One region of the Streptomyces sp. NPDC087215 genome, then DNA from elsewhere that is predicted to be linked to it. Evidence: riboswitches for the same ligand, from Rfam matches in the RefSeq annotation. Region 1 holds a riboswitch; each other region holds the start of a gene.
The links. A riboswitch is a leader RNA that binds a small molecule or an ion and turns the genes downstream of it on or off. The one in region 1 is predicted to bind cobalamin.

Region 1 (5,746 bases):
GGGCGTCGCCGAGCCGGTCGAAGTAGGAGGCCACGAGGATCTTCGGCCGGTCCTCGACGGCGCCGAGGTCACGGTAGGCGCGGGCGGCGGTGTTCAGGTCGGCGGGCGTGCGGTCCTGTACGAGGGCGGGCTCGTCGAGCTGCACCCATTCCGCGCCCGCCGCGCGCAGGTCCGCGAGCACTTCGGCGTACACGGGCAGGAGCCGGTCCAGGAGGGTCAGCGGCTGGAAGTCCTCGGCCACCCCCGGAGCGGGCTTGGCGAGCAGGAGGTAGGTGATCGGTCCGACCAGGACGGGACGGGCGGCCAGACCGAGGGCGAGGGCCTCCCGCAGCTCCGTGACCTGCTTGGTGGAGTCCGCGACGAAGACGGTGTCGGGACCCAACTCGGGTACCAAATAGTGGTAGTTGGTGTCGAACCACTTGGTCATCTCCAGCGGGGCGACATCCTGGGTGCCACGGGCCATGGCGAAGTAGCCGTCGGTGACGTCGGCGGCCACGGCGTCCCGGTGCCGGCCGGGGACAGCGCCCACCATCACGCTGGTGTCCAGGACGTGGTCGTAGAACGAGAAGTCGCCGGTCGGCACCTCGGCGATGCCCGCCCCGGAGAGTTCGAGCCAGTTCGCCCGGCGCAGTCCCGCGGCGACGGCATGGAGGGCGTCGGCGGTGACCCGGCCCTTCCAGTAGCCCTCGACCGCCTTCTTGAGTTCACGGTCACGGCCCTGACGGGGGTAGCCGTACACGGTGGCGCGTGCCGCCGGGGCTGCGGACTTCGTGGTCACGGAGATCTCCTTCACGAGATGGATCCCTGAGGTCCGGAGACCTGACGAGACGCGGAAGGAGTGACCGGAAACGGAGGGACGCGTGCGCGGCATGGCACGGCTGTACGCCCGTATGGTCGCCGACCCGCCCTCGAGGTCACCGGATGACCGCGCGCGGAATCGTCCGCGTGCGGGCAACGGGCAGGTCTTCGGACTCGCGGGCGCGTTCTCCTGGGGGAGTTCACCTAGTGGCCGTCGCTTCCCAGGTCCGGTGTCTCGGACCCAGTGCGTATGACGGCGGTCGTTCCCGCTCACCGCTGCGGGGCAGTCCCGGATTCCCACCGGGTTCCCTCTTGCGACGCTCCCGTCTGGCGGACGGGGCGAACCAGCTGCACGCGCCAGGGTACGGGTCGCGCCGGACGAGCGCCGGATGTTGTCCGAATCCCGGACGGTCCCTGACCTGATCCGTACGGCACGGGGCCGCGGCCCCCGGAGGGGCGGCGGCCCCGGCTCCCCTCAGGACAGGCCGGGCAGCGCCGTGACGAGGGCGGGCACGGGACGCGGACCGCCGTCCGCGTCGATCGCCACGAAGGTGAGGAAGGCCGTGGCCACTTCGGTGACGGGACCGGAGTCGTTCCAGCGTTCGGCGGTCACCCGCACGCCGACGGTCATGGAGGTCCGTCCGGCCCGTTCGAGCCCGGCCTCCACGCTCAGCAGGTCCCCGGCCCGTACGGGGGCCAGGAACGTCATCCGGTCGACGGACGCGGTCACGGCGGGCCCGCCGGCGTGCCGTCCGGCGGCGGCCGCGGCGGCGTCGTCGATGAGCTTCATCATCACCCCGCCGTGGATGGTGCCGTACAGATTGGTGTCGTGGTCGCTCATGATGTGGGCGAGGACCACCCGGGAGTCGTCCGGGGTCTTTCCCGGACGGGGAACGGGATTACGGGCGGGGCTGGGGGTGTCGGTGGGGTCTGCGGCAAGGCCGGTGACGGTGGGATCTGCCACGTCAACTCTCCTTCGCGAGTCGCGGCTCGGCGGTTCCGCGCGCACGGGGTGTCCGGCGCGCGGACAGCGGGCAGGTCTTCGGACTCGCGGGCGCGTTCTCCTGGGGGAGTTCACCTAGTGGCCGTCGCTTCCCGGGTCCGGTGTGCCGGGCCCAGTGCGTATGACGGCGGTCGTTCCCGCTCACCGCTGCGGGGCAGTCCCGGATTCCCACCGGGTTCCCTCTTACGACGCTCCCGCCTGGCGGGCGGGGCGAACCAGCTGCCCCACCAGCCTACGTGCCGTCCACCGCACGGCGGTCCGGGCGAGCGAGGACGTACCCCCGCCGACCCGTGGGAGCACCCCTCCCCCGCCGGGCCGCCCCTCCCACCGGTCCGGGGCCTCTCCTCGGTCACACCGACGACGCGTACCGTGCGCGCGGCCGTGTGATCGTTCGCACGGCGATCCGCCGGACAGGCGCTACCCGAGACCGGAGGCCCTCAGGACGGAGCGGGTCGTCTCGGTGTCGACGCGGAGCGCGAGCCGTGCCAGGTCGGCCGTGCCGTGGGCCAGGGTCCCCCGCCGCCGGGCCGACAGCGCCGCGGACTCGATCCTCAGCCACAGGACCGGATTGTCCAGGAGGACCCGGAGGTCCACCTCGGCCCACCCGCCCTCCCCGTCGCGCAGGCGCAGCCGCCGGGCGGTGCCCGTCGGCCACGCGACCGCCGTGATCCGGTCGGTGCGGACCGTCCTGGTGAACCACAGCCCCCGGACCGTCAGCAGCCCCGGCGCCAGGCTGACCCGTGCGGGCAGCAGGACCACGAACAGCAGCGCCGACAGCGCGATCCAGCCGAGGGCGTGGGACAGCGGCAGCCCGTACGCCCCGGCGTCGACGCCCAGTGACGTCCCCAGCAGAAGGCCCGCGCAGACGGCCGCCGCACGGGCCTCGCCCGGCCATCCGCTGTCGTGCAGGACGTCGGAGGAGGGACCGGGCACGGGGGCGGAGCCGGGTGCGGGAGTACGGACAGGAGGCTGCATGGCGCCGACGCTAGGACCCCGGAGCGCCCCCAACAGCCCCGGACAACGCGGTGTTTACGCGGCGGCGGGCAGATTTGACGTCCCGCTGACGGTGGTGGCGGTGAAGGGCCCGGTCGAGTGGTGGACGTACTCCCGCACCAGCCGGAAACCGGCCGACCAGCCGAGCAGACGGCTCGCCCGGTTCTCCCGCGAACAGCTCCAGGTCGCGGTGTGCCCGCGCGCGGCGACATCGGCGGTCAGGCCCTCGACACAGGCCAGACCGAGGTGCTGCCGCCGTTCCCCGGGGGCGGTGGCGCAGGCCACGTCCTCGTACCGGCTCCCCGTGAACCGGGCGCACGCCACGGCGAGGACCCGCCCCTTGCGGAAGGCCGCCCAGGCGTGCCCCGAGGCGGCGAGCGCTGCCGGGCCGCCCCAGGTCGCGTGGACGCGGTCGAGGTCGGGGGCGACCGCGGCGAGCGCGCGGGCGTCCCCGGCCGTCAGCCGACGGACCGTCACCCCGCGCGGCAGGCGCGGCGGCATCCCGGGCTCGCGGTGCACGTACAGCATCCGGTCCCAGGGGTGCAGACGGTCGAACGCGGCGGCCAGCACCGGCAGGAACCGTGCCGACGCCTCCACGTGGTGACCGGCCAGCGGGGCCAGGTCCGCCGGGACGAGCGCGGTCGGGTCACCGGCCAGGAGGGCGTGGCCGCCGCAGGTGACGGCGACGACCCGGGGGTGCGCCGGACGGTCGGTCCACCAGGAGCCCTGCCGGGTGGCGATGACGTGCTCGGCCAGCGCACCGGTCCCCGGTGCGCCGGAGACGAACGACCGCGCGGGGGCGGGGGGTTGATGGGCGGGGTGCGGGATCACGATGCCTCCAGGGGTACGGGGGAGGGGGCGGCCCGCCGAAGGGCTGGGGCCGCCCCGGTGGCGCCGGTCGGGGTGAGGTGCCCTGCCTCGGCGGTCCGGTCGGTCCGGTCGGTCCGGTCGGTCCGGCGGGCCGGTCGGGCCGGGGCGGTCCGCGTCGGTCCGGGTGGGTCCGGGTGGGGCGGTCCGCTCGGTGGGGCGGTTCGGGGCCGGGTGGTTCGCTCCGGCGGGGCCGGTTCGGGTCGGGTCGTACGGCCACCCGGCCCGCGAGCCCCGCCCCGCCCGGTCCGCCCCGCCCGGTCCACGAGCCCCGCCCCGCGCGGGGTCAGCCCCCGCCGGCCCTGCGGCCGTGGTTCGCCTTCTTCTTGCGGCGGGCCTTCTTCTTGCGGGCGCGCTGGGACATGGCGGGTGCCTCCTTCAGGCGGTGTGACCGACGAGGAGTCCGGCGAGCTTGTTGAGGCGCTTCACCGTGCGTTCCTCGGTGGCGGCCGGGGCGGGGGCGACGCGGTGCTCACGGTCGTAGTAGGCGCCGTTCACGATCTCGGTCGCCGGGTCGCAGAGCCGTACGACGTGCGCCGCTCCCTCGGCCGGGGCCTCGCCCTCGTGCGCGTACAGCGGCAGGAGGCTGGTGGCGCAGATGCCGGGGTGCACGGAGACGGCGGTGACGCGCGGGTCGGCGGCGAAGACCGTGAGGGCCAGCTGCGACTGCGCGTAGGCGGCGAGCCGGGAGTAACGGCGGGTGCGGTTCGGGTCGTTCCACTGGATCGAGCCCGTGCGGTGCAGCGCGGACGAGACGTTGACGACCCGGCCGCCGGTGCCGCGGGTCAGGGCGGGCTCCAGGAGATGGGTGAGGAGGTAGTGGGCGAGGAAGTTGACCTGGAAGGCGATCTCGTTGCCGTCGGCGGTGACGGTGTGCTGCTCGGGCGCGGCCATGCCCGCGTTGTTGACGAGGACGTCCAGTCGCGGGTGCTCGGCCAGGACCCGCACCGCCAGTCGCTCCACCTCTTCCAGACGGGTGAAGTCGGCCCCGTGGGCGCGCAGTCGGGCGCCGGGTACGCCGGAGAGCGTGACGAGCCGGTCGACGGCGGCGCGCGCCTCCTCCTGGGTCCTGCCGTGCAGCAGGACCGTGGCGCCGCGTTCGGCGAGCAGCCGCGCGGTCTGGTGGCCGATGCCGGAGCTCGCCCCGGTGACGAGGACGGTGCGGCCGGAGAGGGACGGGGACGGGGAAGAAGGCATGGTCGGTCCAGGGTCGTTCGGTCGGGGTATGAGAAGGGGGGCGCCGGACCGGTTCGGTCACGGCGCCCCGGGGACGGCGGAGTACGCGTCAGCGCGAGGCGGACGGCGGCTCCGTGCGGCGGGGCGCACGACATCGGACCGCCTGATGAGGCGGCCGGTCGGCCTGGAGCCACGCACTGTCCATGCCGTCCATGGAACTCCGCCGCGAGCACCCGGGCAAGGCGGACCGGGCTTCCCTGATGCCGCCCTGACGGATTTTCACCCCAGGCCGGGGACGGTGGAGACCAGGAGGTCGATGGCCTTGATGCCGACGAACGGCAGGACGAGGCCCCCGAGCCCGTACAGGAGCAGATTGCGGCGCAGCAGGTCGTGCGCGGACGCCGGGGTGTAGCGCACGCCGCGCAGCGCGAGCGGGATCAGGGCCACGATGATCAGGGCGTTGAAGACGATCGCCGAGGTGATGGCCGAGGTCGGACTGTGCAGGCCCATGACGTTCAGCTTGTCCAGCGAGGGGTAGGCGCCCGTGAACATCGCGGGGATGATCGCGAAGTACTTCGCGACGTCGTTGGTGATCGAGAACGTCGTCAGGGCGCCCCGGGTGATCAGGAGCTGCTTGCCGATCTCGACGATCTCGATGAGCTTGGTCGGGTCGGAGTCGAGATCGACCATGTTCCCGGCCTCCTTCGCGGCCGAGGTCCCGGTGTTCATCGCCACACCCACATCGGCCTGCGCCAGCGCGGGAGCGTCGTTGGTGCCGTCACCGGTCATCGCGACCAGCTTCCCGCCCGCCTGCTCCCGCTTGATCAACGCCATCTTGTCCTCCGGCGTCGCCTCCGCCAGGAAGTCGTCCACCCCCGCCTCCCGGGCGATGGCCCGTGCCGTACGAGG
Region 2 (5,746 bases), on a different contig from region 1:
GTCGGCCGTCCGGGTGATCGAGCACACCTGGCACTCGGCCCTGATCACCTGGCTGTCGGGCCGCGCCTCGATCGCCCAGGTGAAGATCGACATCGAGACGGTCTGCCGCCTGATCGCCCTGACGGCCCCGGAGGACCCGGCCCCGGGGGCGGTCCGGGGGCGGTGAGTCCGGGGCGGCGGGGGCGCACCGGGGCGCCCGCTCGGGCCGCACGGCGCGCTTCCGGACCGTCGCCGGGCCGCCTCCGGGCCGCCACTGGATCACCTTCTGGCCGTACGTGAGTCACCTCCGGGCCGTCGCCGGGCCGCCCCTGGGCCGTGGCTGGGCCGTCGCCGGGCCGCCCCTGGGCCGTCGGAGCGGCGGCGCCGCCCGCACCGGGGCCGCTCGTGGGCCGTCGCCGGGCCCCCGGGCTTCCGGCGGGGCGGGGCCCCGCAGCCCACGCGCGGGGGCCGGGGCCTTCGTGGCAGCCGGTCAGCCCTGCCGGACTTCCCCGCCGCCCCCGGTCCGCTTCAGACAGGCTTCGTCGAAGGCCGCCAGGCTGACCGTGCCCCCGTCCCCGATGTTGCGGTACTCCGTCTTCAGCCTCCAGCCCCGCTGTTCGAGGACCACGGTGAACTGGCTGTCCGAGCCGTCCACGGCCTTGCGCTCCTGCCGCTCTCCCCGCTGCTTCCAGCCGCGCTCGCCCAGTTCGCTCAGCACCCGTTCGTACCGGGGGACGTCCACCGGCGCGGACTCCTCGTGGAAGCCCATGAAGCGGACGACGCACGACAGCGGACTGGCCGGATCGTCCACGTCCTTGGTGAGGCTCCCCCGTGAGTTCGCCGGGACGCGGGCGTTCGCCGCCGAGCCGTCGAGGTCCGCCCGCACCACCTCCTTCGTGAGCGGCCCGGTCCCCGGCGGCCGGGGCACCACGGTCGCCAACGGCACCGGCGCGGCGGTCCCTTCCGCGCCGCACCCCACGGCTCCGAGCACGACTGCCAGGGCCGCGAGAACGGCCCGCCCTTCCTTGCGCACAACTGTCCCCTCCCAGGCCACGGGGCTCTGTGCACCCCCGTGAGCAAAGGACGAAGTGTGCCACGGGCCCTGCGGACCCCTACTCCTCCGGTGGGAACACCGGCTCCCCCGTGCCGCTCAGAGTGATCAGGATCGCTTCCACCGGGCAGCCCTCCGCCGCCGCGAGGAGGCGTTCGCCCGCGTCCGACTCCGGGGTGAGCGGGTGGGACTGGCGGGCCGTGTCGAGGCGGAAGCCGTCCGGGGCGTGGTTCACGCACATGGCGGAGCCGATGCAGACGCCCCGGTCCACCTCCACGTGCCAGCGGTCGCCCATCACGCGCCGCCCTCGTAGCCCGCCGGCAGGTGGACCATCTTGTGCTCCAGGTACTCGCCGAATCCCTCGGGGCCGAACTCCCGCCCCACGCCGGAGTTCTTGTATCCGCCGAACGGGCCCAGCATGTCCAGGCTGAAGGTGTTCACGTTGAACGTGCCGGTGCGCACGCCCCGCGCGAAGTCGATGCCGTGCTCCACGTCCCCGGTCCAGACGCTGCCGCTCAGCCCGAAGTCGGAGTCGTTCGCCAGCCGCAGCGCCTCGGCCTCGTCCCCGTACGGCAGGAGGCAGATCACCGGCCCGAAGATCTCCTCGCGGGCGATCCGCATGGAGTTGTCGACGTCCCCGAACAGGGTCGGCTCCACGTACCAGCCGCGCTCCAGACCCGCCGGACGGCCGCCGCCCGCCAGGACCTTGGCGCCCTCCTCCTGGCCGATCCGGATGTAGTCGAGCGAGCGCCTCCGCTGGCGCTCGGCCACCAGCGGCCCCACCTGGGTCGCCGGGTCGAGCGGGTCGCCGACCACCAGCGCCCCCGCCGCCGCCGCGAGCGCCTCCGCGACCTCCCCGTACCGGGAGCGGGGGGCGAGGATACGGGTCTGGGCCACGCACGCCTGCCCGTTGTTCATCCAGGCGGCGGGCACGATCCCGGCGACCGCCGCGTCCAGATCGGCGTCCGGCAGGATCACCGCGGCCGACTTCCCGCCCAGCTCCAGGGTGACCCGGGTGAGGTTGCGGGAGGCGACCTCCATGACCCGGCGGCCCGCCGCGACCGAGCCCGTGAAGGACACCTTGTCGACGCCCGGGTGCCCCACCAGGTACTCGCTCACCTCCCGGTCGGCGGGCAGGATGCTGAGCACCCCCTCGGGCAGTCCCGCCTCCGCCGCGATGTCGGCCAGGAGGTACGAGTCGAGCGGCGTCTCCGGCGACGGCTTGAGGACCACCGCGCAGCCCGCGAGCAGCGCGGGCCCCAGCTTGGCGGCGGCGGTGAACTGCGGCACGTTCCACGGGACGACCGCCGCGACCACGCCCACCGGCTCCCGCCGCACGAGCAGCGGCCCGAGCACACCGCCGCGCCGCTCCTCGAACACGAAGTCACGGGCGACGGCGATCGCCGAGTCCCAGACCATCATCGCGCCCAGCGCCTGGGCGAGCACGGACCACGAGTACGGGGAGCCGTTCTGCGCGCTGATGGACCGGGCGATCTCCTCGTACCGGACGGCGAAGGCGTCCTTGATCCGGCTGACGACCTCGATCCGCTCCGCCAGCGTCGTCCGGGGCCAGGGCCCCTCGTCGAAGGCCTTCCGGGCGGCGGCGACGGCCCGGTCCACATCGCCCCGGGAGGCGTGCGGGACCCGCCCGATGACCTGCTCGGTGTGCGGCGAGACGACCTCGATGACCTCCTCGCCGAGCGGATCGGTCAACTCTCCGCCGATGAACAGCTTTCCGTGCTCCACAAGCTCGGTCATGACCGCCGCCTTCACGAGGAGGTGAACCCCGGAGGGGATTCCCTGATGATTCCTGACGATGTCTCAGAACTGATACCAGTTCTAGTTATGATGGGCAACGGTCGAGCACCCCCCGCACCCCCGCACCGCCGTGGAGAGACGAGGACCCATGCAGGAATCCACGCCCCAGGTGACCGAGCACGGCGGAGGCGTCTGGTCCCTCCGGGTGCCCATCCCCGACAACCCCCTCGGCCACACCCTCGTCCACGTCCTCGACACCGACCGGGGCCCGGTCCTCGTCGACACCGGCTGGGACGACCCCGCCTCCTGGACCGAACTCGCCGGCGGACTCGCCGCCCTCGGCATCGCCCCCGCCGACGTCCACGGCGTCGTCATCACCCACCACCACCCCGACCACCACGGACTCTCCGGCCGGGTCCGCGAGGAGTCCGGCGCCTGGATCGCCATGCACGCCGCCGACACCGCCGTCGTCCGCCGCACCCGCGAGTCCCGGCCCGGCACCTGGCTCGACTACCTCGCCCGCAAGCTCGCCGCCGTCGGCGCCCCCGAGGACCACCTCGCCCCGCTGCGCGCCGCCCGCGACTCCGGCCGCGCCACCACCCTCCCCGGGCTGCGCGCCGCCCTCCCCGACCGCGAGATCGTCCCCGGCGAACTCCTCGGCCTCGCCGGACGCAGGCTCCGCGCCGTCTGGACCCCCGGCCACACCCCCGGCCACGTCTGCCTCCACCTGGAGGAGGAGCACCCCGCCGGGCTCCCCGGCCACGGCCGCCTCTTCTCCGGCGACCACCTGCTGCCCGGGATCTCCCCGCACATCGGCCTGTACGAGGACCCCGACAGCGCCACCGCCGCCACCGACCCCCTCGGCGACTACCTCGACTCCCTCGAACGCGTCGGCCGCCTCGGCGTCGCCGAGGTCCTCCCCGCCCACCAGCACGCCTTCACCGACGCCGCCGGACGCGTCCGCGCCCTCCTCGACCACCACGAGGAACGGCTCGCCGGACTCCTCGCGCTCCTCGCCGTCCCCCTCACCCCCTGGCAGCTCGCCGAGCGCATGGAGTGGAACCGCCCCTGGGACCGCATCCCCCACGCCTCCCGCAACATCGCCGTCAGCGAGGCCGAGGCCCATCTGCGCAGACTCGTCAAACAGGGCCGCGCCGAAGCCGTCCCCGGCACCGACCCGGTCACCTACCTGGCCGTGTGAGCCACCTCGCACACCGCGCGGGCCGCCCCGCGCCCCCGGGCACCCTCCCTACGGGCCGGTAGACTGACCCGGTCGTCATCATGCCCGTACGGGGGGAAGCCGGTGCGAATCCGGCACTGACCCCGCAGCCGTAGAGCTGTCCCCCGGACAGCGAGTCGGAATGCCCCGCACGGGACGTGACCGCGGCACCGTCGAGGAATACGGAGCCGGAGCCAGGTGCCCCCGAGGCGTGCCGGTGCCCGGCCGCAGGAGAGGGCCCCATGATCACCGTCCGCAACGGCGCCGCCGCGCTCACCGCCGCCGTGCTGCTCGGCACCGCAGCCGCGGGAGCGGCCACCGCCGCCCCCTCCCCCTCGGCCTCCGCCGCCACCCCCTCGCCCGGTCTGTACGGCACCAAGGACCCCACGTACGACGGTGTCTGGCGCCAGTCCCTCGCCTTCCTCGCCCAGCGCGCCACCGGCTACCAGCCCGCCGACCGGGCCGTGGACTGGCTGCTCGGCCAGCAGTGCGCCGACGGCTCGTTCGCCTCCTACCGCCCCGACACCGGCAAGCCCTGCGACGCCAAGACGATGCGGGACACCAACGCCACCGCCGTCGCCGTGCAGGCGCTCGACGCCGTCCGTCGCCAGGCCGCCGACCCGAAGAAGCTCGACGAGGCCGTCAAGGCGGGCACCGGCTGGCTCAGGACCGTCCAGAACGAGGACGGCGGCTGGGGCTACGGAGCGGGCGGCCCCAGCGACGCCAACTCCACCTCGATCGTCATCGGCGCCCTCGCCGCGACCGGCGTCAAGCCCGGCTCGTACACCTCCGCCGAGGGCCGCACCCCCTACGACGCGCTCCTCACCTTCGCGCTGCCCTGCTCCGACAAGGACGGCGCGGGCGCCTTCGCGTACCAGCCCGGCAAGAACGGCGAGCTGCTCGCGAACGCCGACGCCACCGCGGCCGCCACCCTCGCCGGACTCGGCAAGAGCCCCGTCGCCACCAAGGCCTCCCCCGAGCAGCCCCCCACCTGCACCGACCTGACCAAGCCGACCGCCGAGCGGGCCGCCCTCAACGGCGCCTCCTACCTGGCGAAGGCCCTCGCGAAGACCGGCCACCTGACCCTGCCGCCGATGCCCGGCGCCACCGACACCACCGAGCGGCCCGACATCGGCAACACCGCCGACGCCGTCGTCGCGCTCGCCGCGTCCGGCGCCGCCAAGGAGGCCGAGCCCGCCCTGGAATGGCTGGAGAAGAACTCCGCCGGCTGGGCGAAGGAAGGCGGCCCGGCCGCGTACGCGCAGCTGGTCCTCGCCGCCCGCGCCACCGACACCGACCCCCGCGAGTTCGGCACCACCGACCTCGTCGAGCAGCTCAACGCCACCGGGCCCGCGCCCAAGACCCCCGACACCTCCGCCTCCTCCACCAGCGACGACGAGAACTCCGGCTTCGACGTCTGGTGGATCATCGGCATCGGCACGGTCGTCGGCGTCGGCATCGGCTTCCTCGTCAGCGGCCGCAAGAAGTGACCGTCTCCCGGAGAAGGGGCGTCCGGCTCGCGGGCGCCACCGCCGGAGCCCTGCTCACCCTCGCCGGGGTCGCGGCGGCGCCCGCGCAGGCCGCCGGATACCGCTACTGGTCGTTCTGGCAGAGCGACGGCGGCAAGCCCTGGGCGTACGCCACCCAGGGCCCCGCCACCGCCCGCCCCGCCGACGGCGACGTCATCGGCTTCCGCTTCGCGGTCAGCAGCGGCACCGACGACACCTCGCGGCCCTCCG
Region 3 (5,746 bases), on a different contig from region 1:
CCCAGGACCCCGGTGACGACGGCGGGCACGTACGAGCCCGCGTCGTGGGAGGTGTCGGCGGCGGGGGCCGCGTCCACCACCCTGGGGCCGGAGGCGGCCGGGGGAGCGGAGGGCGACGGCGGCACGGGGACGGTCGTCGACGGGCTCGGCGACGGGCTGTGCGAAGGGGACGGAGTCCGCGACAGCGAAGGAGAGGGTGCCTTCGCCGGAGGCGCCGTCGTCGGGGGAGGGGTCGGATCGGCCGGTGGCGGATTCTCCGGGGCGGGGCCGGTGCCGACGTCCGGCGGCAGCGGCGGCGCGGTCCTGGAGTCCTCGGGCGCGGGCGTGCCGCCCCCCGTGGGCCGGGTGTTCTTGGCGCGCAACTGGTCGGGGGTGAGGGTGGGGCGGCCCCGGGTGCCCTCGATGTCGGTGCCGCCGAAGATCCACAGGTCGACGCTGCCCGGCTTCGGCCGGTAGAGCACGGCGCCGAGCTGGCTGTACTCCCAGGTGTTCCGGCCGGGGTCCGCGTGCCAGTACGACCAGTACGCGGAGGCGGGCGGGGTGAGGACGCAGTCGTCCTGCCGGGGCGTCGGGAACTGCTTGCCGCCCTGATGGCCGCTGTAGCCGATGCGGCAGATGAAGGCCGGGCCGTCGTGGCCGGTGCCGGTGGTCCGCCAGCCGCCCTGGTTCAGCAGTTCGTAGCCGGTGGTGGGTGTCGTGCCGCACGAGCGGTAGACGGGCCCGCCCCAGTGGCTGAAGTCGACGGCGAGGACGACGCCCGACGAGGTGGTGCACCGGCCCATCGGCTGCGGGGCGGCTCCGGCGGGGGCCGTGGTGGCGGCGAGGGCCGCCACCGTCAGCCCCAGCGCGGTGGCCGTACGGGCGAGGGCGCGCGCGGCGCGGCGCGCGGTCACGCCGGGCCCCCGTCGGTGGTCGTGCTGCTGGGTGTGGACGTCGGACCGTCGGTGGTCGTACGGCCGGGCGCGGGCGTCCGGACCTCGGCGGTGGCGCGGCCGGGCATGACCGCACGGCCGCTGTCGGCCGTGCGGCCGGGTATGGGTCCCGGCCCGCCCTCGGCCCTGCGGCCGGATGCCGGCCTCGACCTGCCGATGGCCCTGCGGCCCAGCGTGAGTGCCGGGCCTTCGGTGCTCGTGCGGTGGACCCGGGCGGTCCGGGTCGTGATCCAGCCGCCGAGGACCAGGAGGACCGCAGCGACGGCGAGGCCGGTCGTCCGGGAGCCGGTCGCGGCGAGGCTGCCGCCGCCCGTGCCGGAGGCCGTACCCCCGGAGCCGCCGGTCTCCTCGCCCGGGGTGATGATCAGCGGCGTCGACGGGGAGACGCTCGGGACCGGTTCGGGGGTGGTGCCGCTCAGGTCACGGGCCAGTACGCCGAAGGAGATGCCGGTGGCCCCGCCGACCGCCTGCGCGGACGCGCGGACGTCCGATCCGGGCTGGGCGCCCTCGGCGATGGTGAACCCGCCGTCCTCGTTCTGCTGCGAGGCGAGGAACTTCCTGGCCCCGGCGATCTGGGCCGGGTACTTTCCGGCGTCCAGCGACAGGCCCTGCACGGCGAGGGCGGCCGAGTTCACGGAGTTGCCGGAGGCGCCCATGAACCCTCCGTCCGGGAGCTGTTGGGCGGCCAGCCAGGCCAGGGACCTGTCCACGGCCGCCCGGGAGGCGGCGTCGGGCAGCAGGTGCAGGGCCATCGCGGCCATCGCGGTCGAGTCGACCTCGTTCGCGCTCCGCTCGCCGATGAGGCTGGGCCAGGCGCCCGTGGACGGGTCCTGGAGGCTCTTCAGATAGGCGATCGGCCCGGCCGCGGCGGCCGACTCGCCCGCCCGGACCTGGGCGATGACGCCGAGGGACTGGGAGAAGACGGAGGTCGCGTACGTGTAGTTGCCCTTGGCCGCGCACTTCCTCGGCGTCGCCGGGGTCGCCGCCGGGCAGACGCCCTCGGCGAGGGCGCCGATGAGGTCCCGCCCGCCGAAGTCGCGGGGGTCACGGCCCACGGACTCGGCGAGCACCGCCGCCTTGCCGATGAAGCCGCCGCCGGCGTACTTCGTCCCGATCTTCGTCCAGTCGTGGACGTCCCGGCCCATGGCGTCCCTGCCGCCCTTGTCGAGGAAGTCGACGATGTTGCGCAGGGTGGTGTCGTCGTGGCCGGTGGCGGCGAGCGCGTAGGCGCCGTCGATGGTCAGGCCGTACTCGGCGAAGCCGCGCCCGGCCTCGTAGTAGCGGCCCCTGACCAGCCGCTGGTGGTCGGCGAGGTAGGCCGAACCCTTCCTCAGGTCCGGGCCCTCACCCGCCGGGGGAGCGGTGGGCTTCGTCGTGGGCGGAGTGGTCGGGGGCGTGGTCGGCGGGGTCACGGGCTCCGGGGTGGTCAGCGTCACCAGATCGCTCTTCGCGCCCGCGACGACCGCCGCGGTGGTCGCGTAGAGCAGCGGGTCCGTGCCGCCCTCCTCGAAGGCGAAGCCGCCCCCGGGGAGCTGCTGCCGCGAGAGCCAGGAGACCGCCGCGTCCGCGTGCGCCCTGTCACCCAGGGCCCGCAGGGTCTGGGCCGCCCAGCCGGTGGCGTGGGCGCTGCCCGGGACGCTGTACGAGGCCGCGGGCCAGGCGCCCGTCCGGAACTGGGCCTTCTTGAGCGAGGACCGGGCCCTGGTCACCACGGGGGTGTGACCGCCGGCCGTCTGGAGCGCGAGGGCGACGAGGGCGGTGCTTCCGGCCTCGCTCTCGCACGGCTGGCCGTCCAGGATCAGGAAGCTGGGGAATCCGCCGTCGTCGCACTGGAGCCGGGCCAGCCGGGTCACGGCGTCGGCCGGTGGCTTCACCCCGCCGCTCAGCAGCGCGATCACGGCCAGGGCCTGGCCCTCGGTCTGCCCCGTCGTACGGAAGTCGCCCCGGGTCGCGCAGCCGGGGACGGGTTGCGGCGCGTCGGAGCCGCTGAGGCAGACGTTCGCCAGCAGATCGCCGAGGAGGTCGTGGCCGCCGAAGGCCCGGGGGTCCTTGCCGGTGGCCTCGGCGACGAGCGCGAGGCGGGCGGCGGCGGTGGCGTCGGGCGCCTCGTCCTTCCCCGCCGGGTAGGCGTACGCCTCGGTGTGCTCGGCCCTGCCCAGGTAGTCGGCGATCCTGCGGGTCGTCGGGTTCGCGTCGCCGAGGGAGGCCAGCGCGTAGGCGACCTCGGTGGTGGCGAGGTAGTTCGGTGCCGTGTCGCCGTCGACGACGACACGCTGCCCGTTCGTCAGCCGCTCCGTGAGCCAGCGGGTCGCGGCGGACAGGTCGACCCGCCCCGGGGGCACGTCCGGCGCGGCCGGGTCGCCCGGGGCGGGCGGGTCGCCGCCCGGCGGGCGGACGTCGTCGGGGGTGAAGGTGGGCCTGCCCCTGGTGCCGCCGATGTCGGTGCCGCCGAAGACCCAGGCGTCCACGTCGCCGGGCTTGAGGGTGCGCGACATGGCGCCCAGCGGGCTGTACGTCCACCTCCGCTGGCCGGGGGAGGCGATCCAGTACGACCAGTAGGCGGTGGCCTGCGGGGTGAGGACGCAGTCCTCCTCGGCGGGGGTCGGGTGCTGCTTGCCGTTCTTGAAGACGCTGTTGCCGATGCGGCAGAGGAACCCGGGACCGTCGTGTCCCGTTCCGGTGGTGCCGAACCCGCCGGACCTGAGCAGTTCGTAGCCGGTGGTGGGGGTGGTGTCGCAGCCGCGGACCACCGGGCCGCCCCAGTGCCCGAAGTCCACGGCGACGACGGCGCCCTTCGTGCGGGTGCACTTCTCGACCGGAGCGGCCCCGGCCGACGGGGCCTGCGTGAGGAACACCACTCCGGCGCCGAGCGTCAGGAAGGTGGCGGTCAGGAGGGACAGCGGTCGCCGTCCCGCTCCCGGCCGGCGTTTCGCCTGCTGTTCGGTCCCCACCGCGGCCCCTCGTCTCTGCCGGGCGGCTGCGTGCGTGGCGACGCGCCCCCACACGGCGTGGTGCCACGGGGAGGCGCTGATGACCACGCCGTAGTCCGCGACGGCGCTCTTCGTACCGATGTCCCAGCCCCAGGCATTCCGACTCGCCCGGCGGGGCCGGGCCTACGGTTGCGGGTCAGTGCCGGAGTTCGACCGGCTTCCCCTGGTGCTGAATGAATGTCAGCCGGAGTGCAACACGGATCAGTTCAGGCCGTCAAGACGGTCCGCGCCCGGTCCCCGGCGCCGGACCGTGAGCTGCCGCGACAGAACCCGCCACGGCTGGCGGTCCCTCGACCACTCGGGTAGCGTCCTGGGCTGCCACATGGGGGAATCCGGTGCGAGGCCGGAGCTGACGCGCAGCGGTATGGGACGGCGGGGGCCGCTCCCGAGCCCGAATGCCCATACGGCGATGCAGTGCAGGAAGCCGTACCACGCGTTCCGGACGGCGGCCCCCGGCCATGCCCGGCCGTGCTCCCCCACGGCGGCACGCGGCATGACCCCGGAGCGGTCGGCGTCCGCCGATCTCCAGGAGCAGGCCATGTCCCGTCCCCGCACCTCCCGCCGCCTCGCGCTCGCGGTGCCCGCCGCGCTCGGCGCCCTCGCCCTCACCGCGCCGCTCGCCCTCGCGACCTCCACCCCCGCGCAGATCGCCACGTCCAGGACCAACGGCGTCGCCTACCTCAAGTCCCTCCAGGCGGCGGACGGTTCCTACGCCGGATCGGGTCTCTCCAACGAGTGGGCGTTCAGCGCCTTCGCCGCGTCCGGGACGGCGGTCGTCGACGTCGCCCCGGGCGGCGACACCACCAAGAACGCCAGGACCGTCTACCGCAACCTGCTGTCCACGACCGCCTGGCCGTCGGCGACCCCGGTGGTCACCGACTACGAGCGCGGCACGCTCAACGCGTACGCCGCGGGCATCGACCCGGCCCGTGTCTCCGCCTCCCGCAACCTCGTCGCGGACGTCTACGCGTACTGGCAGACGGCCGAGCCGGGCTACTTCGGGCCGTCCGCGAACTTCAACGGCACCGTCTTCGCCGCGCTCGCGCTGGGCGGCGCGAAGACCCAGGCGGGCACCGCCCGCGTCCCGCAGGCGCTCAGCGACGCGCTCGTGGCCAAGCTGCGCGCCAACCAGCACAACGACGGCGGATGGACCTACCAGAAGGTCGAGGGCAACCCGACCGGCATCAACTCCGCGAGCGACATCGACATGACCGGCGCCGCGATGGCCGCCCTGTGCGCCTCCGGGGTGCCCGGCACGGACACGGACGTCGTCCAGGCCAAGAACTTCCTGAAGGGCAAGCTGGTCAGCGCCTCGGGAGCCTTCAACTCCCTCTACGGGGTCAACACCAGCTCCAACGGCTGGGGCGTCGCGGGCCTCAACGCCTGTGGGATCAACCCGCAGTCGGCGGAGTTCACCACCGTCAGCACCAAGACGCCGGTCGACTTCCTCATCGTCAACCAGTTCTCCCCGGCGGGCGGCTTCAAGTACAAGCCCGCCGACACCGCTCCCTCCGCCTACGCCTCGATCGACGCGCTGCGCGCCGTCGCCGGAGGCGGCTTCACCACGGCTCCGCCGGTCCCGGTCACCCCGGGCGCGACCCGGTGGGCGGCCCAGTCCGCCTTCACCCCGGGCACCGCCACGAAGCTGGCGCTGAGCGTCGACGACGGCAGCGGGAACCTGAAGGTCTGCTCGGTGTCCTTCACGCCCACGGCGACGACCACCACCCTCGGAGAGGTCCTCGCCGCCGCGACGACCGCCTCGACCCCGTCCGGCTGCGTCACCGGCGTCACCCCCTCCTCGGGCACCGGCGCGATCACCACGCT
Region 4 (5,746 bases), on a different contig from region 1:
AACTGGGCGAAGACCCCGCCCCTGTCGATGTCGCCGACGACCACGACGGGCAGCCGCGCGGCCCGCGCGACCCCCATGTTGACGATGTCGGTGCGCCGCAGGTTGATCTCGGCGGGGCTGCCCGCGCCCTCGCAGATCACCGCGTCGTAGCTGCTCCGCAGCTCCTCCAGGCAGGCCATCACCGGTTCGAACAGCTCCTTCTGCCGTCCGCCGTGGTAGCCCCGGGCGCTCATCTCACCCACCGGCCGGCCCATCAGGACGACCTGGCTGGAGCGGTCGCCGCCCGGCTTGAGGAGCACCGGGTTCATCAGCGCCGTCGGCTCCACCCGGGCGGCCTGCGCCTGCATGGCCTGGGCCCGGCCTATCTCGGCGCCCTCGCGGGTCACGAAGGAGTTCAGGGACATGTTCTGCCCCTTGAACGGCGCCACCTTCAGGCCCGCGCGGACCAGCCAGCGGCAGATCCCGGCCGTCACGACGCTCTTCCCGGCGTCGGACGTCGTACCGGCGACCAGCAGCCCCCCACCCCTCACTTCGTCCTCCGCTTCACGGTGTCGGTCAGTATCCGGCCGCCCACGCAGACGGCCAGGGTGAGCGCGGTGACCCGGCGGGACAGCCGGACCGCCCGTTCGATGTCGGGCACCTCGACGGCCCGGCCCGTCGCGTTGAGCACCGGCCGGTGCTCGACCCGGCCGCCGTACGCGAGGGTGCCGCCGAGCCGGACGCCGAGCGCGCCCGCGAAGGACGCCTCGACGGGGCCCGCGTTGGGGCTGGGGTGGCGCGCCGCGTCCGCCCGCCAGGCCCGTACGGACCCGCGCGGGTCCCCGCCCGCGACGGTCGCGAGGGCGGCCGTCAGCCGGGCGCCGGGCCAGCCCGCGAGGTCGTCGAGCCGGGCCGAGGCCCAGCCGAAGCGCCGGTGCCGCGCGGACTTGTGGCCGACCATCGCGTCCAGGGTGTTGACGGCCCGGAAGCCGAGGAGCCCCGGCACGCCCGCGACCGCGCCCCAGAACAGGGCGCCGACCACGGCGTCGGAGGTGTTCTCGGCGACGGACTCGACGACCGCGCGGGCCATCGCGGGCCCGTCCAGGGACTGCGGGTCGCGCCCGCACAGGTGCGGCAGCCGCTCCCGGGCCGCCTCCAGGTCCCCGGCGGCCAGCGCCCCGCCGATCGCGCGGGCCTCCCGGCCCAGGGTCGTCCCGCCGACGACGGCCCAGACGGAGACGGCGGTGAGGGCGACGGCGGCGGACGGCCGGTCGCGCACGGTCCGCGCGGCGAGGGCGCCCAGGGCCGCGGCGGTTCCGGCGCAGACGGCGGTGTGCAGCGTGCCCCAGCCCCGGTGGTCGTGGTGGAGGCGGTCCTCGACGGCGGCGGCGGCCCGGCCGAACGCGGCGACGGGATGGCCCCTCCGGGGGTCGCCGACGAGCAGGTCCACGGCGAGACCGGCGGCGGTGCCGCACGCGAACACACCGGTGGTACTGGGGCGGCCGGGCATGGCGCTCCGTCCTCACTCAGGGTCCGCGCCCTGGATCGACGTCACCGGCGGCGAGAGTTCCTGGCTCCCGGACCCTCGGATCCGGTCACAGTGGCGGGACCGCGCCGGATTCGCACCGGACTTCCTCTTCTGCCGCCGTCTTGGCCCCGGCAGTCCACCACGCCCCGAGAACAGCCGTCAACTCACCGTTGACCTGCGGCGGGGCACTGTGCGGAGCACCACAGACAGGGCCCGGACGCGCACGGAGGCCGGGTGACCGCACACGAGGTGCGGCCACCCGGCCTCCGGGGGGTGGACCGTCAGGCGACGATCAGGTAGATGCCGTACGACACGGCCGCGACGCACAGGGCGAAGCAGGCGTAGGCGCCGGTGCGGGCCAGGACGGCGGAGCCGCCCCGCGCGGCGGCCTGCTCCTGCTTGGAGAGGCCGACGATGCCGAGGGTGAAGAGGCCCACGAGGGCGAGAGTGGCCACGAGGCTGACTCCGAACACGGAGCCGAGGGCCGCCCAGTCGATCTTCATGTCGTTCGTTCCTTACACCGCTGCGGCGGAGGCCGGGGGAGCGGACGGGTCGATGGGGGCCGGGGCCGGGATGGTCGCCTTCAGGTCCGCGTCCGTGACGGCGGCGAAGGAGCCGGCCGGGGGCGGCGGGGTGACGGCGGCCATCGCGGTGGTCACCACGCCCGCGGGCTCCGCCGGGGCGTCGGACTCGACCTCGTTGACGTTGTGGTGGTCGACCGGCTTGCGGCGGGACAGCACCCAGATGTAGGCCGAGCCGCCGATCAGGACGGCCGCGGTGGCGGCGATGCCCCAGGGGCCCTGCTTGGTGAGGAACTCGGCACCGGCGCCGACCAGACCCGCGGCGGGCAGGGTCAGGCCCCAGGCGACGAACATCCGGGTCGCGGTCGACCAGCGGACGACACCGCCCTTGCGGCCGAGACCGGCACCCATCACGGCACCCGAGCAGGACTGGGTGGTGGAGAGGGAGAAGCCGAGGTGCGAGGAGGCCAGGATGACCGTCGCGGCGCTGGTCTGGGCGGTGAAGCCCTGCTGCGGCTGGAGGTCGGTGAGGCCCTTGCCCATGGTGCGGATGATGCGCCAGCCGCCGAGGTAGGTGCCGAGGGCGATGGCGACACCGGCGGAGACGATGACCCAGAAGGGCGGGTTGGCACCGGGGGCGACGACGCCCTGGGTGACCAGCGCGAGGGTGATGATGCCCATCGTCTTCTGCGCGTCGTTGGTGCCGTGGGCCAGGGAGACGAGACCGGCGGAGGCGATCTGGCCGACCCGGTAGCCCTTGGCGGTGTGCTTCTGCTCGGTCTTCGCGCCGATCTTGTACGTCAGACGGGTCGCCAGCATCGCGGCGAGACCGGCGACGAGCGGGGCGGCGATGGCCGGGATCAGCACCTTGGTGATGATCGTGGAGCCGTTCACGGCCGACCAGCCGGCCGACATGACCGCGGCGCCGATGAGGCCGCCGAAGAGGGCGTGGGAGGAGCTGGACGGCAGGCCCAGGAGCCAGGTCAGCAGGTTCCACAGGATCGCGCCGACCAGCGCGGCGAAGATCACCTCTGTTCTGATGCCCTCTTCGTTGATGATCCCGCCGGAGATCGTCTTGGCGACCTCCACGGACAGGAACGCGCCGACGAGGTTGAGCACGGCGGACATGGCCACCGCCGTCTTGGGCTTGAGCGCACCGGTCGAGATGGTCGTGGCCATCGCGTTCGCGGTGTCGTGGAAACCGTTCGTGAAATCGAACACGAGAGCTGTCACGACCACAATGGCGAGCAGCAGCGTGATGTGTTCCATTTACCCAGGCAATCGTTTGACGTCAGTGGCCAGCCGAACGTAAGCAACCTGGGTGAACGGAAGGTGAACTGGGTAGGGCGCGACGGTGTCTCTATCCGGTGTCAACAGATTCCGTTTACGGCTCCGGAGCACCCGCTGTCCACGATGCGGTCACCCCGCAACCCCGGGTAATCCCGGACGACACCGGGCACGTACGACCTGTCCCGGTTCCACCCCCGCCACCCGGTTCCGCTCCCCGGACCGGACCATCCGACCGGGGGACCCCCCTGAGGAGACTCATGTCACTCCCCCGGGGGACCCCCGGACCCGCTCCCCGCACCCCCGGCCGGCCCCGTCCGGTGGCAGCCCGCCGCCACCCTGCCGAGACTGGGAACGTGCGCCCGGCTACAGCGACGGCAGCGGCCGTCACCACCCTGCTCGGTGTCGGCGCGGCCGCGGTCGCGGCCGGCCGGTACGCCAGCGACGCCGCCCTCAAGGCGCCGTCCGGACGTCCCCTCCCCGGGGAACCCCGACTGACCGTGCACGCCACCGGTCCCGGACAGATCACCCTCACCCGGGGCCTCGCCTCACTGCGCCCCGGCACCTACGGCATCGAGGGCCACGGCCTGCACGCCGTCGTCGGCCCCGTCCTCGACCGCGTCCCGCACACCGCCGACACCGTCGTCCGGCGCCTGGAACGGGTCGAGCTCGGCGTCGTCGCCCCCGGCGTCCGCGTCCGCCTCACCCCCCAGCTCCACCGGGGCACCCCGACCTCCGCCCTCGGCATCCCCCACGAGGACACCGAGATCCCCGGCGAACTCGGACCCCTGCCCGCCTGGCTGGCCGCCGCCCCCCGCACCACCTGGGTCATCGCCCTGCACGGCCTCGGCACCACCCGCGAGCACCCGCTGAACGTCCTCCCCTTCTTCCACCGGAGCAAGGTCCCCGTCCTGATCCCCGCCTACCGGGGCGACGAGGGCGCGCCCCCCTCCCCCGACGGCCTCGCCCACCTCGGCGCCTCCGAATGGCGCGACGTCGACGCCGCCATCCGCTACGCCGTCCGCCGGGGCGCGGGCAAGGTCGTCCTGCACGGCTGGGGGACCGGCGCCACGATGGCCCTGCGCGCCGCCGCCGAGTCCGGCGTCCGCGACCGGATCGCCGGACTCGTCCTCGACTCCCCGGTCCTCGACTGGGAGGCCACCCTGCGCAACCTCGCCGCCGCCCGGCACGTCCCCGGACCGCTGATCCCGCTCGCCGTCCGCGCCGCCCAGGGCAGGACCGGCCCGCACGGCGACCTCCTCGAAGCCGCCGTCGCCCCCGACGCCCTGCGCGTCCCCGTCCTCCTGCTGCACGGCCCCGACGACACCCTCGCCCCCTGGGAACCCTCCGTCGAGCTGGCCGCCCGCCGCCCCGACCTCGTCACCCTCCAGACCGTCCGGCGCGCCCCGCACGCCTGCCTGTGGAACGCCGACCCCGTCCGCTACGAGGAGGGCCTGCGCCGCTTCCTCACCCCCCTCCTCTGAGGAGAGCGGGACGGGCCCCGACCTCCTCCGTCCGTGTCCACCGCGCCGGGGTGGCCGATTCCGATTGGGCTTTCGGGCCGTCAGCGGGAAGACTGCCCCCGTGACGTCTCGAAAGCCCGATGAACCATTGGCGCGCAACTCCAGACTCCGACTCGTCCGCCCGCGGGCGCTGGCCACTGCCCGACGGGCCGTGACGACCCGGCGCACCCGGCCGGCGCCGAGGCCGCCCGAGGGCACTCCGCCCCGCGCGGAACTCGCCCGCCAGGCCCGGCACGTCCTCGCCGACGCCGTACGGATCGCCCGCTGGGCCGCCGTCGAGCGCGGCGCGGGCGCGGCCCCCGGCACCGGCCCCGCCCAGGAACGGGCCGCCGCCGCACTGGACCTGACACCCGGCCAGATCCGGGCCGGCTGGGACCGGGCCCGGCTCGCCGGACTCGTCGAGCTCCACGGCGGCACCGCCCGCCCCGGCTGGCGCCTCCACGCCTGGGACCGCGACGACTCCGCCGTGCTGCGCGGCTGGGTCGCGCTCCTCGACGCCTGGTCCCTGGTGCACCCGTCCCCCGAGGACGTCGCGCCCGGCGCCGTCGCCGAGGTCGTCGAGGCCCTCCCGCAGGTCCTCACGCTGCTCCAGCTCTCCCAGGGCCCGGTCGACGTCCCCGTCCTCCTCGACCTCCTCGGCCAGCGCGTCGAGGAACTGCGCGAGGAGCGCTGCGAGGTCCCGGCCGCCGCGGAACCCGCCCACGAGACCCAGGACACCCCCGGCACCGACGGGCTCCCCGCCCTCCTCGACTGGGCCCTCGAAGGCCTCGCGGCCGTCGGCGCGCTCACCCTGGGCCCCGGCCCCGAGGGGCGCCACGCCACCCTCACCCCGCTCGGCAACTGGGCGGTCTGGGTCAAGCTGGAGCAGATCTGCGTCGCCGCGCAGAGCCCCGCGGGCAACATCGAGC

Region 2: it holds a riboswitch for cobalamin, as region 1 does, so the genes downstream of both, ACIO92_RS06580 (prenyltransferase/squalene oxidase repeat-containing protein) here and ACIO92_RS32335 (acyl-CoA thioesterase) in region 1, are expected to answer to the same signal.
Region 3: it holds a riboswitch for cobalamin, as region 1 does, so the genes downstream of both, ACIO92_RS00450 (prenyltransferase/squalene oxidase repeat-containing protein) here and ACIO92_RS32335 (acyl-CoA thioesterase) in region 1, are expected to answer to the same signal.
Region 4: it holds a riboswitch for cobalamin, as region 1 does, so the genes downstream of both, ACIO92_RS09050 (cobalamin biosynthesis protein) here and ACIO92_RS32335 (acyl-CoA thioesterase) in region 1, are expected to answer to the same signal.

Annotation. Positions count from the first base shown of each region.
Region 1 covers NZ_JBIUZD010000023.1:5,905-11,650, reverse strand. Annotated here, with positions in the region: gene metE (5-methyltetrahydropteroyltriglutamate--homocysteine S-methyltransferase) at 1-778, opposite strand, end outside; cobalamin riboswitch at 940-1,162, opposite strand; gene ACIO92_RS32335 (acyl-CoA thioesterase) at 1,274-1,762, opposite strand; cobalamin riboswitch at 1,835-1,987, opposite strand; gene ACIO92_RS32330 (hypothetical protein) at 2,219-2,776, opposite strand; gene ACIO92_RS32325 (GNAT family N-acetyltransferase) at 2,831-3,625, opposite strand; gene ACIO92_RS32320 (SDR family NAD(P)-dependent oxidoreductase) at 4,040-4,858, opposite strand; gene kdpB (potassium-transporting ATPase subunit KdpB) at 5,117-5,746, opposite strand, start outside.
Region 2 covers NZ_JBIUZD010000002.1:439,401-445,146, reverse strand. Annotated here, with positions in the region: gene ACIO92_RS06605 (TetR family transcriptional regulator) at 1-166, shown strand, start outside; gene ACIO92_RS06600 (hypothetical protein) at 470-1,012, opposite strand; gene ACIO92_RS06595 (ferredoxin) at 1,092-1,325, opposite strand; gene ACIO92_RS06590 (aldehyde dehydrogenase) at 1,325-2,788, opposite strand; gene ACIO92_RS06585 (MBL fold metallo-hydrolase) at 2,937-3,989, shown strand; cobalamin riboswitch at 4,054-4,176, shown strand; gene ACIO92_RS06580 (prenyltransferase/squalene oxidase repeat-containing protein) at 4,250-5,497, shown strand; gene ACIO92_RS06575 (SCO2322 family protein) at 5,494-5,746, shown strand, end outside.
Region 3 covers NZ_JBIUZD010000001.1:113,249-118,994, reverse strand. Annotated here, with positions in the region: gene ACIO92_RS00455 (hypothetical protein) at 1-893, opposite strand, end outside; gene ACIO92_RS00450 (prenyltransferase/squalene oxidase repeat-containing protein) at 890-3,883, opposite strand; cobalamin riboswitch at 3,994-4,131, opposite strand; cobalamin riboswitch at 4,245-4,323, shown strand; gene ACIO92_RS00445 (hypothetical protein) at 4,461-5,746, shown strand, end outside.
Region 4 covers NZ_JBIUZD010000002.1:999,451-1,005,196, forward strand. Annotated here, with positions in the region: gene ACIO92_RS09045 (cobyric acid synthase) at 1-530, opposite strand, end outside; gene ACIO92_RS09050 (cobalamin biosynthesis protein) at 527-1,489, opposite strand; cobalamin riboswitch at 1,521-1,663, opposite strand; gene ACIO92_RS09055 (hypothetical protein) at 1,789-2,010, opposite strand; gene ACIO92_RS09060 (inorganic phosphate transporter) at 2,023-3,297, opposite strand; gene ACIO92_RS09065 (hypothetical protein) at 3,672-4,799, shown strand; gene ACIO92_RS09070 (hypothetical protein) at 4,900-5,746, shown strand, end outside.